Regions from separate parts of the Streptomyces sp. Qhu_M48 genome, predicted to be linked through region 2. Evidence: riboswitches for the same ligand, from Rfam matches in the RefSeq annotation. Region 2 holds a riboswitch; the other holds the start of a gene.
What was found. A riboswitch is a leader RNA that binds a small molecule or an ion and turns the genes downstream of it on or off. The one in region 2 is predicted to bind glycine.
Positions count from the first base shown of each region.

Region 1 (7,636 bases), 3.7 Mb from region 2:
GGGCAGTATGCCGATCATGACGACGCCCGCGTCGAGTTCCGCCGCCTTGCGGTCGGCATATCCGATTCCGGTTCCGATCTCCTCCGCGAGCCGGTCGAATACGCGCCCGCCGAGCTGGTGGGGTGCGATGTTCACTTCGAGATTGAACATTCCGAGTTCCGTCTGGAAATCGGGGCTCGCGATCTTTTCGAGAACCGGACCGTTCAGCATCCGGGGCAGTCCGTCGGCGCCCGCGAGATTGAGTTCGATCTCCACGCCCATGAGATTGCGCGGGCGGTCGAACCTCTTCTCCGCCAGGAGCCTCGCGAGCCCCGCGAGGCACTGCTGGAGCTTTCTCCGGTACTGCTGCCGGTCGGACGGGCCGAACCCGTCGGCCACGACCTTCTCCCCCATCGAAGCGTCCCTCCCCAGTGGGCGGCCGCCATGACGGCCGCGCGTCACGATCGATGATGCCCACCCGACTGATCCATAACGCCTGCGGAGGAAGCCTGTCGGAGGATAGGCTGGATGCAGTGCACCACTGTCACGTCCCAGAGGCATACGACAATCGACATATACCAACGTCCTATTGCCTCGGAAGTCGGGATCGAAATCCAGCCGTCCGCCTTCGCGAGGAATACGCAGGTGGGAGCGACATCGTCACGGGATTCCGCTTCGACTCCCCTCGATTTAAGACCTGATGACGCCTTGCCAGGAATATCGGCGACGTCTAGCGGAAACACTGTGTGAACACGTGTCGTATAAACTCCGCGGACGAGGCAGAGTGTTGGCGCCCCGCCATGGCCTCATGGCCCTCTCTGGCCCCGCCGCCGACAGCGCCGTCGTACCCGCCCACGCGTCAACGTGTCTCCTGAGTGAGAGGCGACCCACCATGCTCCGACCCTTCCCGGCCCCCGCGCCGGCCCTCCGCAGTGTCCTCGCGGCCCTCGGCTCTCCGACCGCCGTACGCGAGGCGCGAACTCCCGCCCTACGGGCGGCGCAGGGACCGCTGAGCCCCGAACTCCCCCTGCCCGTACACGTCCTCGGAGTCGCCGGGACACCGGGCCACGCGCCCCGAACCCGACTCGCCGGCTGGCGTTTCCTGATCCGGAACGGGGACCGGGCGATCGCCGCGGCGGACACCATGCTCACCCCCGACGGCTGGTCCTTCTCGCACTTCTTCGAGGGGCCGTACGTCACCGCCACGGAGCGGGCGCTGCTCCAGGCCGAGGCGCTGCCCGTCCCGTACCAGCCGCGACTGCTCTCCGTACCGGAGCTGTACATGCTGACCCTCTGGCTGCACGCCGAACCGGAGGCGGACGGGGCCACCACGTCCCCGGCCGCGGCCGATCTGCTGGTGCCGCTGGCCCCCGCCCCGCCGGGGATCGCGGCCCACCGCGCCTATCAGGTCGCCGACCTCCTGCCCGTGCTGAGTACGCGCCTCGCGCCGCCGCCCCTCCTGGGCTCGGCGGCGCCCGCCTGATGCATCGCACGTGCGTCTCCGCCCCGTGACCCACCCGGGTCACGGGGCGTACTGCTGTCCGAGCCCCCCGCCCGAACGCTCCACCCGAACACCCCGCCCGGACGGACTAGCCCACTGGGACCACCCCGAACCACCCGAAGAGACGGTGCAGTTGACCTGAACCGCCCCTGCGGGTGATGCGTCTTACCGGGAAAGGACGAGCTGCCGCCAAATACCTGCGGAAGAGCGTCCATGGGGCAAGACTGGGACCGGACCGGACCGGAACCGAACCGACCGACGGGGGCGGCGATGAGCACCAAGAGCCGCAGGACATCCACCACGACGCAGCGAAAGAACCCACCCATGTGCCAGCACCAGCCTGCCTGTCCCACCGCCGACTCCGCCGACCGCGAGGCGGCCCGCCTGACGGCACACCACCCGGAGCAGGGCTGGAGCCTGCTGTGCAACGGCGTCCTGCTCTTCGAGGACACCGGTGAACTGCTGCCGGACGGGCAGATCATCGCCCCGCACCGGCCGCTGACCGCGGGACAGGTGACGGCCGCCGCCTGAGCGGTGCGGAGCCGACACAGACACCGACACCGACACCACGCGAGAGCGGAAAAGCCGAGGGCCGGCCCGGAGGAACTCCTCCGAACCGGCCCTCATGCCTTGATCAGTTGTCGTACTCGTCCAGCGGCGGGCAGGAGCAGACCAGGTTCCGGTCGCCGAAGGCACCGTCGATGCGGCGCACCGGCGGCCAGTACTTGTCGGCGGCCGAGACCCCGGCCGGGAAGACGGCCTCGTCGCGCGTGTACGCGTGGTTCCACTCGCCGCCCAGCGCGGCCGCGGTGTGCGGCGCGTTGTGCAGCGGGTTGTCGTCGGCGGGCCACTGGCCCGAGGAGACCTTCTCGATCTCGGCCCGGATCGCGATCATCGTGTCGCAGAAGCGGTCCAGCTCGGTCAGGTCCTCGGACTCGGTGGGCTCGATCATGAGCGTGCCGGCCACCGGGAACGACATCGTCGGCGCGTGGAAGCCGTAGTCGATGAGACGCTTCGCGATGTCGTCGACCGTGACGCCCGTCGCCTTGGACAGCGGGCGCAGGTCCACGATGCACTCGTGGGCGACCAGACCGGCCGGGCCGGTGTAGAGCACCGGGAAGTGCGGCTCGAGGCGCTTGGCGATGTAGTTCGCCGCGAGCACGGCGACCTGGGTGGCGCGCTTGAGGCCCTCCCCGCCCATCAGGCGCACGTACGACCACGAGATCGGCAGGATGCCCGCGGAGCCCCACGGGGCGGCCGAGATCGGGCCGACGCCGGTCTCCGGGCCCGCGGTGGGCTGGAGCGGGTGGTTCGGCAGGTACGGCGCGAGGTGGGCGCGGACGCCGACCGGGCCGACACCCGGACCGCCGCCGCCGTGCGGGATGCAGAAGGTCTTGTGCAGGTTCAGGTGCGAGACGTCGCCGCCGAAGTGGCCCGGCTTGGCCAGACCGACCAGCGCGTTGAGGTTGGCGCCGTCGACGTACACCTGACCGCCGGCCTCGTGGACCTCGGCGCAGATGTCGGCGACGTGCTCCTCGAAGACGCCGTGCGTGGACGGGTAGGTGATCATCAGCACGGACAGCTCGTCGCGGTACTGCGCGATCTTGGCGCGCAGGTCCTCGACGTCGACCTCGCCGTCGTCGGCCGTCTTCACGACGACGACCTTCATGCCGGCCATCACCGCGGAGGCGGCGTTGGTGCCGTGCGCGGAGGACGGGATGAGGCAGACCGTGCGCTGCTCGTCGCCGTTGGCGCGGTGGTAGGCGCGGACGGCGAGAAGACCGGCCAGCTCGCCCTGCGAACCGGCGTTCGGCTGGATCGAGACCTTGTCGTAGCCGGTGACCTCGGCGAGGCGCTCCTCCAGCTCGGTGATGAGCGTGACGTAGCCCTGCGCCTGCTCGACCGGGGCGAACGGGTGCATCTGGCCGAACTCGGGCCAGGTCACGGACTCCATCTCGGTCGTCGCGTTCAGCTTCATCGTGCAGGACCCGAGCGGGATCATGCCGCGGTCGAGCGCGTAGTCGCGGTCGGCGAGCTTGCGCAGGTAGCGCAGCATCGACGTCTCGGAACGGTGCGCGTGGAAGACCGGGTGGGTCATGTACGCGTCGGAGCGCAGCAGACCGGCGGGCAGCTGGTCCTCGGCGTCGGCGTCCAGGGCCTCGACGTCGGCGGTGACGCCGAAGGCGCCCCACACGGCGGCGAGCTGGGCGCGCCCGGTGGTCTCGTCGCAGGACATCGACACGTGGTCGGCGTCGACGCGGTAGAGGTTCACACCGGCCTCGCGGGCGGCGGCGACGACCTCGTCGGCCTTGCCGGGCACGCGGGCGGTCAGGGTGTCGAAGAAGGCGCCCTGGGTGAGCTCCACGCCTCCGGCGGTCAGGCCGGCGGCGAGGATCGCGGCGTACCGGTGGGTGCGGCGCGCGATGCCCTTGAGGCCCTCGGGGCCGTGGTAGACGGCGTACATGCCGGCCATGACGGCGAGCAGCACCTGAGCGGTACAGATGTTGCTGGTGGCCTTCTCGCGGCGGATGTGCTGCTCGCGGGTCTGCAGGGCCAGGCGGTAGGCGCGGTTCCCGTCGGCGTCGACGGACACACCGACCAGACGGCCGGGCAGGGAGCGGGCGTGCTTGTCCTGGACGGCCATGTAGCCGGCGTGCGGGCCTCCGAAGCCCATCGGCACACCGAAGCGCTGCGTCGTGCCCACGGCGATGTCCGCGCCCAGCTCGCCCGGCGAGGTGAGCAGGGTGAGCGCGAGCAGGTCGGCGGCGACGGTGACGATGGCACCGAGCTCGTGGGCGGCGTCGATCAGCGGCTTGATGTCGCGGACGGCGCCGGAGGCACCGGGGTACTGGAGGAGCACGCCGAAGACGCCGCGCTCGGCGATCTCGGCCGGGATGCCGTCGCCGAGGTCGGCGACGACGACCTCGACACCGGTCGGCTCGGCGCGGGTCTCGATGACGGCGATCGTCTGCGGCAGGGCGTCGGCGTCGATGAGGAAGACACCGTTCTTGACCTTGCCGACGCGCCGGGCGAGCGCCATGGCCTCGGCGGCCGCGGTGCCCTCGTCGAGGAGGGAGGCGCCGGAGGTGGGCAGCCCCGTCAGGTCGGCGACGACGGTCTGGAAGTTCAGGAGGGCCTCGAGGCGGCCCTGCGAGATCTCCGGCTGGTACGGGGTGTACGCGGTGTACCAGGCGGGGTTCTCCATCACGTTCCGCAGGATCACCGGCGGGGTGAAGGTGCCGTAGTACCCGAGGCCGATCATGGGCGAGAGGACCTGGTTGCGGTCGGCGAGCGTGCGCAGCTCGGCGAGCACCTCGGCCTCGGTGCGCGCGGCCGGCAGGCCGAGCGCCTCGGCGTTCTTGATCACGTCCGGGACGGCGGCGGCCGTGAGCTCGTCGAGGGAGCCGTAACCGACCTGGGCGAGCATCTTGGCGCGCGCCTCGGCGTCGGGCCCGATGTGCCGCTGCTCGAACGGAATGCCCTGTTCGAGCTCGGAGAGCGGAATGCGGTTGGCGGTCATGTACGGAGGCCTCCTGGTCGTCACGACCTGCGAGGGGCACCACGGCGCGGGTACCCGGACGGCCTCCCCCTCTGTCATCTCAACCTGAGAGTTTCACCGGCATGCTTCGCGGCACGCCGGCTTTCACCGTCGGTGAGAGCGCATGCCGTCGGACACCGCTCTGCTTTCCAGAGTGACCTCGTCCGCGCGGTACAGGGGCCTGAGAGATTCCGGGGAGGATTTGCTCCTTCGGCGCCCACCGGAAGGTTTCTCCGGGGGACTCTCCCGCACAGGGTCGACAGCCACAGCCAGCCTACCAGCGAGGTTGCGGCTCCCATCGCTCAAGTGGCCGACATCCCAGATGTGCACTTTCGTAGGGTGTAGAGCAGTTGCGACCAGTTGGAGGGACCGTGCAGACCGATATCGATCCGCGCAGCCTGATCGGCCGCAAGGCGTACGACCGGAGCGGGCACAAGATCGGAACCGTGGACGAGGTGTACCTGGACGACGCGACCGGCATCCCCGAGTGGGCGGCGGTCCGCACGGGCCTGTTCAGCCGGGACGCCTTCGTCCCCCTGGAGCCGAGCGACCTGCTCGACGACGGCCTCCACATCCCGTACGAGCGGGCGCTCATCAAGGACGCCCCCGACTTCGGCGTGGGCCGCCATCTCTCCCCCGAACAGGAGCTCCAGCTCTACCGCCACTACAGCCTCGCGCTCCCCCCGCCCCCCACGGACACCCCGGACACCGACTTCGGCCGCCTGGCGGGCCAGGACGGCCCGTAGCCCCTTCCCGCGGGGCGGCACGGGCGGTCCCACGCCCGTCCGCGGGCCGCCGCCCCCTACTCCCCGCCCACCAACGGCAACGCCTCCCCGGGCACGAGCTCGGGATCGTCCACCGCGAAGGTCCGTACCCGGCCCGGCTTCGACCCGGGCGACTCGAACCGCACCGTGACGCGCCCCACGCCGCTCCCCTGGACCCAGCCGGCCCCGTACACCGCGTGCCGCACGTCGTGCCCGGGCGACCAGTGCCGCTCCACGGCCCCCTCGGCCCCCGGCCCGGCGGGGGCCACGACCGCCGTCACGGCCCCGACGCCCTCCGCCGCCTCCCCCGAACCGGGGGAAGCTCCGGCCCCCGCCTCGGCGGCTGCCCCGGCCTCGGCCACCGCCTCCGCTTCGGCCTGCGCGAACAGATCCTCCTGCGTGTAGTCGGCCAGCCCACTCACCCCGACCCCCAGCAGCCGCACACCCCCCGTCGTGTCGACCCCCTCCAGCAGCCGCCCCGCCGCCTCCCGCACCACACCCGGGTCGTCCGTGGGCCCCCGGAGCGTCTCGGACCGCGTGAGGGTGGAGAAGTCGAACCGCCGGACCTTGAGGACGATGGTCCGTCCCGAGTGCCCCGAGGCCCGCAGCCGCCCCACGCACCGCTCCGCCAGCCGCTCCACCTCGGTCCTGATCCGCACGCGGTCGTGCAGGTCGACGTCGAAGGTGTCCTCGACGGACACCGACTTGGCGTCCCGCTCGGCCACCACGGGCCGATCGTCGTACCCCTGGGCCATGCGGTGGAGGGAGGCCCCGTGCGCCCGCCCGAGGAGCCGTACGAGCTCGTCCTCGCCCGCCTCCGCGAGATCGGACACGGTGGTCATCCCGGCCCGCCGCAGGTGCTCCCCGGTCGCCGGCCCGACCCCGGGCAGGATCCGCACGGAACGCGGCCCGAGCAGCTCCCGCTCGGTCCCTGGCTCGATGAGGACGAGTCCGTCGGGCTTGGCCTCCTCGGAGGCGATCTTCGCGATCATCTTGGACCCGGCGAGCCCCACCGACCCCGTCAGGCCGGTGGTCGCCAGGATGTCCACCCGCAGCCGCTCGCCCGCGGCGCGCGCGCTCGCGCTGTCGTCGGCCACGCCTCCGGCCTCCAGGTCCACGAAGGCCTCGTCGAGGCTGAGCGGCTCCACGAGCGGGGAGAGCCGCCCGAGCAGCTCCATCACCTGCTCGCTGATCGACCGGTAGAACGCGAAGCGGGGGACGAGGTAGGCGGCGTTCGGTGCGAGCCGCCGCGCCTGGCCCATGGGCATCGCCGAGTGCACCCCGAAGCGGCGTGCCTCGTACGAGGCGGTGGCGACGACACCCCGGGGCCCGAGACCACCGACGACCACGGGTTTGCCGCGCAGGCTGGGCTTCGACGCCTGCTCTGCGGCGGCGAAGAACGCATCCATGTCGAGATGCAGGATGGTGGGCGCGGCTCTCACGCGTCCGATGCTGCCTCACACCACTGACAACGCGACCGCACCGACCCGCCACCGGCCCGAGGACCGGGCGGCGGCAGGCCCTCAGACGGCCCTGTCGCGGCGGCGCCGCGCCAGCTCGTCCCCCGGGTTGTTCCCCACGAGCGTCTCACCCGTGTCGACCCGTTCGCCGTGCAGCTGCGAGAGGGCCGCCTCCACGTCCCTCCAGACCACGCCCACGGCGATGCCGAAGACGCCCTGTCCGCCCTGGAGCAGCTGGACGACCTCGTCGGGCGAGGAGCACTCGTACACCGTGGCCCCGTCGCTCATGAGCGTCATCCGCTCCAGGTCGCGGAAGCCCCGGGCGCGCAGATGCTGCACGGCGGCCCGGATGTTCTGCAGGGCCACCCCGGTGTCGAGGAAGCGCTTGACGATC
Region 1 covers NZ_CP195432.1:2,611,671-2,619,306, reverse strand. Annotated here, with positions in the region: gene ACRRSS_RS12150 (glutamate--cysteine ligase) at 1-393, opposite strand, end outside; gene ACRRSS_RS12145 (hypothetical protein) at 872-1,462, shown strand; gene ACRRSS_RS12140 (DUF5999 family protein) at 1,805-2,011, shown strand; gene gcvP (aminomethyl-transferring glycine dehydrogenase) at 2,115-5,000, opposite strand; glycine riboswitch at 5,178-5,277, opposite strand; gene ACRRSS_RS12130 (PRC-barrel domain-containing protein) at 5,390-5,764, shown strand; gene ACRRSS_RS12125 (DNA polymerase IV) at 5,821-7,224, opposite strand; gene ACRRSS_RS12120 (MerR family transcriptional regulator) at 7,306-7,636, opposite strand, start outside.
Region 1: it holds a riboswitch for glycine, as region 2 does, so the genes downstream of both, gcvP (aminomethyl-transferring glycine dehydrogenase) here and gcvT (glycine cleavage system aminomethyltransferase GcvT) in region 2, are expected to answer to the same signal.

Region 2 (7,636 bases):
ATGCCCTCGCGGGACATGCCGCGCGAGACGCAGGACTGCATGACCCGCCAGATCTCCAGCAGGCCCTCGCGGATCTCGTCCTCGGTCCGCCAGGCCTTCTCGTTCTCCAGCATCAGCGAGGAGATCGACAGGCCCGTCTCCTTCGCGAGGCGCAGCAGCTCGTCGCCGGTGCGGAAGGGGTACTTCAGGACGGTGTCGTCGGGCACGATCGGGTTCTCGCCCGCCACGGCGTCCTCGTCGACGACGAAGCCGCCGCCGACCGAGTAGTACGTCTTCTCCAGTATCAGCGCGCCCTCCGCGTCGTACGCGAAGATCGTCATGCCGTTGGCGTGGTACGGCAGCGCCTTGCGCCGGTGCAGGATCAGGTCGGCGTCGAAGTCGAAGGGGATCTCGTGCGCGCCGAGCAGGTTGATCCGGCCGGTCGACCTGATCCGCTCGACCTCGTCGTCCGCCGTCTCCACGTTCACCGTGCGCGGCGAGCTGCCCTCCAGGCCGAGGAGGACCGCCTTCGGGGTGCCGTGGCCGTGGCCGGTCGCGCCGAGCGAGCCGTACAGCTCCGCCCGGACCTTCGCGGTGTGGGCGAGCAGGCCCTCGTTCTTCAGGCGGCGGGCGAACATCCGGGCCGCGCGCATCGGCCCCACCGTGTGGGAGCTCGACGGGCCGATGCCGATCGAGAAGAGGTCGAAGACCGAGATGGCCACGGGTGGACTCCTTGTGGGGGCTAGACGCCGTTGTCTGCCGGGGTGGAGCAGAGAAGCGCATACGTGAGGACATGGCGTGGGGCACCGCGCTCACTGTCCAGTGTGCGCGGTGCCCCGGAGGTTCGTACGAACAAAAGCGTACGAAATTACTTCAGGCCGGGGTACAGCGGGTGCTTGTCGGCGAGCGCCGTCACCCGGGCCTTCAGCGATTCGGCGTCGAAGCCGGGCTTCAGGGTCTCCGCGATGATGTCGGCGACCTCGGTGAAGTCCTCGGCCTGGAAACCGCGGGTGGCCAGCGCCGGCGTACCGATGCGCAGGCCCGAGGTGACCATCGGCGGGCGCGGGTCGTTCGGAACGGCGTTCCGGTTGACCGTGATGCCGACCTCGTGGAGACGGTCCTCGGCCTGCTGGCCGTCCAGCTCGCTGTCGCGCAGGTCGACGAGGAGCAGGTGCACGTCCGTACCGCCGGACAGGACCGAGACGCCGTGCGCGGTGACGTCGTCCTGGACCAGACGCTCGGCGATGATGCGGGCGCCGTCCAGCGTGCGCTGCTGGCGCTCCTTGAACTCCTCCGTGGCCGCGACCTTGAAGGAGACGGCCTTGGCCGCGATCACGTGCTCCAGCGGGCCACCCTGGAAACCGGGGAAGACGGAGGAGTTCAGCTTCTTGGCGAACTCCTTCTTCGCCAGGATGATGCCGCCGCGCGGACCGCCGAGGGTCTTGTGCGTCGTGGAGGTGACCACGTCCGCGTACTCGACCGGGTTCGGGTGCAGACCGGCCGCGACGAGGCCAGCGAAGTGGGCCATGTCGACCCACAGGAAGGCCTCGACCTCGTCGGCGATCCGGCGGAACTCGGCGAAGTCCAGCTGACGCGGGTAGGCGGACCAGCCCGCGATGATCACCTTGGGGCGGTGCTCCTTGGCGAGGCGCTCGACCTCGGCCATGTCGACCAGACCGGCCTCGTCCACGTGGTACGCGACCACGTTGAACTGCTTGCCGGAGAAGTTCAGGCGCATGCCGTGGGTGAGGTGACCGCCGTGCGCCAGGTCCAGACCCAGGATCGTGTCGCCGGGCTGGGCGATCGCGAAGAGGGCGGCCTGGTTCGCGGAGGCGCCGGAGTGCGGCTGGACGTTGGCGTACTCGGCGCCGAACAGGTCCTTGATCCGGTCGATGGCGATCTGCTCGGCGACGTCGACGTGCTCGCAGCCACCGTAGTAGCGGCGGCCCGGGTAGCCCTCGGCGTACTTGTTGGTGAGGACGGAGCCCTGCGCCTCCATGACGGCGACCGGAGCGAAGTTCTCCGAGGCGATCATCTCGAGGGTGGACTGCTGACGGCGGAGCTCGGCGTCGACGGCGGCGGCGACGTCGGGGTCCAGCTCGTGGAGGGGAGTGTTCAGAAGCGACATGAATCGATCCCTAAGGGGTCTCGGGCCCGGTCTCAGTTCCCGGCGGAGAACGCGGTGTACTCGTCGGCGGAGAGCAGCTCGTCCGGCTCACCCGCGACGCGCACCTTGAACAGCCAGCCACCCTCGAACGGAGCCGTGTTCACCAGGGACGGGTCGTCCACCACGTCCTGGTTGGCGGCGACGACCTCACCCGTGACGGGGGAGTACAGGTCGCTCACGGACTTCGTCGACTCCAGCTCGCCGCAGGTCTCGCCCGCGGTGACCGTGGAGCCGACCTCGGGGAGCTGGGCGTAGACGACGTCACCGAGCGCGTTCGCGGCGAACTCCGTGATGCCGACGGTCGAGACGCCTTCCTCGGCGTCCGACAGCCACTCGTGCTCCTTGGTGTAGCGCAGCTGCTGGGGGTTGCTCATGGCCTGATTCTCCTGGATCGGGGGAGTGCTGATGCACGTGGGTCTTGCGGGGTGAGACGCGAAGTGAGACGGATACGTCACTTCTGGCGCTTGTAGAACGGCAGCGCCACGACCTCGTACGCCTCGTGGGTGCCACGGATGTCCACACCTACACCCTGGGTGCCGGGCGCGGCGTGCGCCGCGTCCACGTACGCGATGGCGATCGGCTTTCCGAGGGTCGGCGACGGGGCGCCGGAGGTGACCTCGCCGATCACCACGCCGTCCTTGACGACGGAGAAGCCGGCGCGCGGGACCCGGCGGCCCTCGGCGACCAGGCCGACGAGCTTGCGCGGCGGGGCGGTCTCGGCGCGCTCGGCGGCCTTCTCCAGCGCCTCACGGCCGACGAAGCGACCCTCGTTGGTCGTCTTCTCGAACTTCACGACCCGGCCGAGGCCCGCGTCGAAGGGGGTCAGCGCGGTGGTCAGCTCGTGGCCGTACAGCGGCATGCCCGCCTCCAGGCGGAGCGTGTCGCGGCAGGACAGGCCGCAGGGGATCAGACCGACCGGGGCGCCCGCCTCGGTCAGCGCCCTCCACACGCCCTCCGCGTGCTCGGGCTTCAGGAACAGCTCGAAGCCGTCCTCGCCGGTGTAACCGGTGCGGGCGATCAGGGCGGGCACGCCCGCGACCGTGCCGGGCAGACCGGCGTAGTACTTCAGACCGTCCAGGTCGGCGTCGGTCAGCGACTTCAGGATGCCGGGGGACTCCGGGCCCTGGACCGCGATCAGGGCGTACGCGTCGCGGTCGTCCCGGACCTCGGCGTCGAAGCCCGCCGCGCGCTCGGTCAGCGCGTCCAGGACGGTCTGCGCGTTGGAGGCGTTGGCGACGACCATGTACTCCGTGTCCTGGAGCCGGTACACGATCAGGTCGTCGAGGATGCCGCCGTCCTCCTGGCAGATCATCGTGTAACGGGCGCGGCCGACGCCGACCGTGGAGATGTTGCCGACCAGGGCGTGGTCGAGGAGCTCCACGGCCTGCGGCCCCGTGACGGTGATCTCGCCCATGTGGGAGAGGTCGAAGAGACCCGCCTTGGTGCGGACGGCGATGTGCTCGTCCCGCTCGCTGGCGTAGCGGAGCGGCATGTCCCAGCCCGCGAAGTCGGTCATGGTCGCGCCCAGCGAACGATGCAGGGCATCGAGGGCGGTCAGACGGGCAGTGCTCATGGGGTGGCTCCCGGGTCCCAAGGGCGGTTCGGTGACGAAACACATGACGGGCGAGGACGTCCTCCCCATCTGTCATGGAACCTGAGAGGTTCACCGAGAGCATCTCGTCGCCGTGAGAGCGGCACCGAGAGATCGGCTTGCACCTTGGGTGGGGACACGGCTGGGTGTCCCGCTTTTCAGATCTGCCTCATCCACGCGGTACGGGGCCTGAGAGATTCAAGGGAGGGTCTTGCTCCTTCGGCGTCCGGACACGTACGGCGTCCGGAACTCTCCCGCGCGGATTCGAGCGGCCGGTATGCGATTGTGTGGCGACTGTGCGCGCCTGGCGCGCACATCATTGCACGCGAGCCCGGCGGGGCATATCGCTTGTGTCTCATTACCGTTTCTTTACACTTTGTGGGCAAGGGTCTTCTCAGGCCCGGCAGGGGGAGAAGCGATGAGGTTCCAGCACACCGGCGCGTACGCGCCGAGTACCGGCATACCGTCCCAACGGGCCCGCGCCAGGACCCGCCGCCGCGGCCGGCTCCTGCGCGACCTGCGCGAGCGCGGCGGCCGGGGACCCCGCGCCCTCACCTTCGCCGCCGGGGACCTCGTGGTCGTCTCCGGACTGCCCGGCAGCGGCAAGTCCACCCTCATGAAGCGCGCCGCCGAGGGCACCGGCATCGACTCCCAGGACACCCGCGAGCGCTGGGAGGCCCGGATGCCCCGCCTCCTGCCGTACGCCGTCTACCGCCCCCTGGTCCGGCTCGCGCACTACGCCGGACTGCGCCGCGCCCTGCGCTCCGGCGCGAGCGTGGTCGTGCACGACTGCGGCACCCAGTCCTGGGTGCGCGGCTGGCTCGGCCGCGCGGCCCGCCGCCGGGGCAGATCCCTCCACCTGGTCCTGCTCGACGTCGCCCCCGACACCGCCCGCGAGGGCCAGCGCTCCCGCGGCCGGGGGGTCTCCTCCTATGCCTTCGCCCGGCACCGGCGGGCCGTCGGCCGGCTCGTCGCGGCCGCCGAGTCCGGCCGCCTGCCGCACGGCTGCGCCTCGGCGACCCTCCTCGACCGGGACGCGGCGGACTCCCTGCGGAGGATCGGCTTCCGCGACGCGGTCTGAGGAGGTTCCCGGCCCGCGAGGTGCCGGTCCTCCCGCCCCCGGAAGCGCTCGTACCCTTGTCTTCTGGCCACAGCGGCTCCGGGGCGGCGTTAGGGTGCTGCCCGGGGCGGCCGGTGCGGCAGGCCGTGCGAGAGGGGACGAGGGGACCGTGGACGTGACGTGGCCGGGCAACGAGCTCGAAGAGGTCCTTGCCGCCTCGCTCGGCAACCCCGAGGCGGGCGGACGCCTGGTCGAGGTGCTCGGCCGCAGCCCCGTCTGGGTGCCCCTGCCCAACGGCGGCGGACCCGACAGCCGTGACCTCGACCTCGCGACCATGGAGATAGACGGCGCGGCCTACGTCCCCGTCTTCAGCTCCGAACAGCAGTTCCTCGCCTGCGTCGGCGGCCACATGTCCTTCACCGTCGCCCCCGCCCGCGACTTCGCCCGAGGCCTGCCCCCGCAGCTCGGCATCGCCGTGAACCCGGGCGGCACCGTCGGCGTCCCGCTGCCGCCGCCCGCCGTGGCGGAACTCTGCCGCTCCGGACGCACCCCGCTCGACGGACCCGCCACCGGCGGCCGCGTCCGCCTCTTCGAGCCCGACTGGCAGGACGACCCCGTCGACTTCCTCGCCGCCGCCTCCGCCGAGTTCGAGGCCGCCGGCGTCGTCACCACCGCCCGGCGCGCCCTCGCCAGCGTCGAGGGCACCGAACCCGCCCTCTTCATCGGCGTCCAGCTCGCCGCCTGGGACGGCGTCGACCGCAACGCGCCCCTGGACGCCCTCGGCCGCGCCCTGGGCCGGGTCGAGGTCGCCTGGCCGGTCAGCCTCATCCTGCTCGACATGGCACAGGACCCGGTCGGCGACTGGATGCTGGAGCGCGTGCGCCCCTTCTACCAGCGCGCCGCCGTGTGACCGGCCCCATGTTTAAGCTGAACTGACTCGGTGGACGGAAGAGGGGCGGAACCCAGGGTGAGCGCGTCAGGCACCGCTGCGGCCGGAACGGTCGAGCACATGCTGCGCCAGGTGGCACCCGGACGCTACGACGCGTACGAGCAGCTGCTGCACGCCCTCGCCGACGGCGAGCTCTGGATGCTGCTCTGGCAGGGCTCGCCCGGCTCGTCCGACGCCCAGTACGGGAACATGGAGGTCGACGGCTTCGGCTACGCGCCCTGCGTCACCTCCGCCCAGGAACTGGCCGCCTCCGGCTGGCACCGCGCCCACGAGCTCGTCACCGGCCGCGAGATCGCCCGCGCCCTCTACCCCGACCGCTGGGGCGTCTGGCTCAATCCGCACGCCCCCGGCGGCGGCGTCGGCATCCCCTGGGCCGACCTGCGCCGGATCGCCACCGGCCTCGACCGGATGCCCGCGGGACCGCTGCGGGTCACCGAGCCCACCCTGGAGCTCCCGCAGTTCTACGCCCTGCTCACGCAGAACGCGCACCGCACCCCCGCCGTCCGCGCCCTGCGCCGCGGCTGGGTGCAGCCCGCGCTGGGCTCCCCGTACCTGGTCATCGGCCTCGACCTGTACGACACCTCCGCCGCGGCCGTCGACAACGTCCGCGCGATGATGCGCCAGTCGATCGGCGCCGTACCCGACGGGCTGCCCGTCTCGACGGTCGCCCTCTCCGACGCCTACGACCCGGTGGCGCACTGGCTGCGCGCGAACGGGCGCCCCTTCTACGACCGCGAGGCGCACGCGGGGCGCGGCTCCGCGCCCGCCCCGGGGTACGGATACCCGCCACCGGCTCCGTCCGGATACTGAGACGTACGCCTTCTCACGCCCTTCCCACCGGCCTCCGGAGTTCGCTCCGGAGGCCGTCTTTCGCCCCAATTCGGCACGCCGAACGCCCGGTTGAGCGACATGTCCGATTGAGGGGAAGAGGCCCCGAGATGGTCCGCTCAGGTGATCACGACGTCCGGATAACGGAAGTCACAGCACCGCATCACGTTTGAGCAAACATTCCCCGTCAGGGCTGGCGGGTGATCACAAGCGCATTGAAGACTCCCCGGAACACCGGGCGTTCGGCTCCTTTAGAGCAAGTGCCCAGCAGGTTGTTCCACCAAGCCGCTACCCGCGGCGGGCAAGGGCCGGCTACCGGCGGCCGAGAGGGGTCCTCACCACGATGACGGCACCACTGCACGAGACGAGTGCGGGCGAGTCGACCGCCACCGCTGACGCCGCTCCCGACGCTCCCGGCACTCCGGACCACTCCGGCTCCGGCAAGGCGATCGAGGGCCGCTCGCCCTGGCAGATCGCCTGGACCCGCCTCAAGCGCGACAAACTGGCCCTCGCGGGTGCCTTCGTCGTCCTCTTCCTGGTCCTGGTCGCGATCTTCGCTCCGGTCATCGTCGGCCTCCTCGGCCACCCGCCGGACGAGTTCCACGAGGACCAGATCGACCCGCTGTTCGGCACCCCGATCGGCTCCTGGGGCGGCGTCAGCTCCGACTTCCTCTTCGGCGTCGAGCCCGTCAACGGCCGCGACGTCTTCAGCCGCATCGTCTACGGCGCCCGGATCTCGCTGCTCGTGGCCTTCCTCGCCGCGGTCTTCGCCGTCGTCCTCGGCACGATCCTCGGCATCATCGCGGGCTACTTCGGCGGCTGGATCGACGCCGCCCTCAGCCGCGTCATGGACGTGATGCTGGCCTTCCCGCAGCTGCTCTTCACCATCGCCCTGGTCTCCGTCCTGCCGAACTCACTCCTCGGCCTCGACGGCTCCGGCGTCCGCATCGCCGCCCTGGTGCTGGTGATCGGCTTCTTCGGCTGGCCCTACGTGGGCCGCATCGTCCGCGGCCAGACCCTCTCGCTGCGCAACCGCGAGTACGTCGAGGCCGCCCAGAGCCT
Region 2 covers NZ_CP195432.1:6,358,722-6,366,357, reverse strand. Annotated here, with positions in the region: gene ACRRSS_RS28445 (L-serine ammonia-lyase) at 1-701, opposite strand, end outside; gene glyA (serine hydroxymethyltransferase) at 848-2,107, opposite strand; gene gcvH (glycine cleavage system protein GcvH) at 2,140-2,520, opposite strand; gene gcvT (glycine cleavage system aminomethyltransferase GcvT) at 2,598-3,719, opposite strand; glycine riboswitch at 3,906-4,004, opposite strand; gene ACRRSS_RS28425 (AAA family ATPase) at 4,156-4,818, shown strand; gene ACRRSS_RS28420 (enhanced serine sensitivity protein SseB) at 4,967-5,707, shown strand; gene ACRRSS_RS28415 (enhanced serine sensitivity protein SseB C-terminal domain-containing protein) at 5,765-6,556, shown strand; gene ACRRSS_RS28410 (ABC transporter permease) at 6,918-7,636, shown strand, end outside.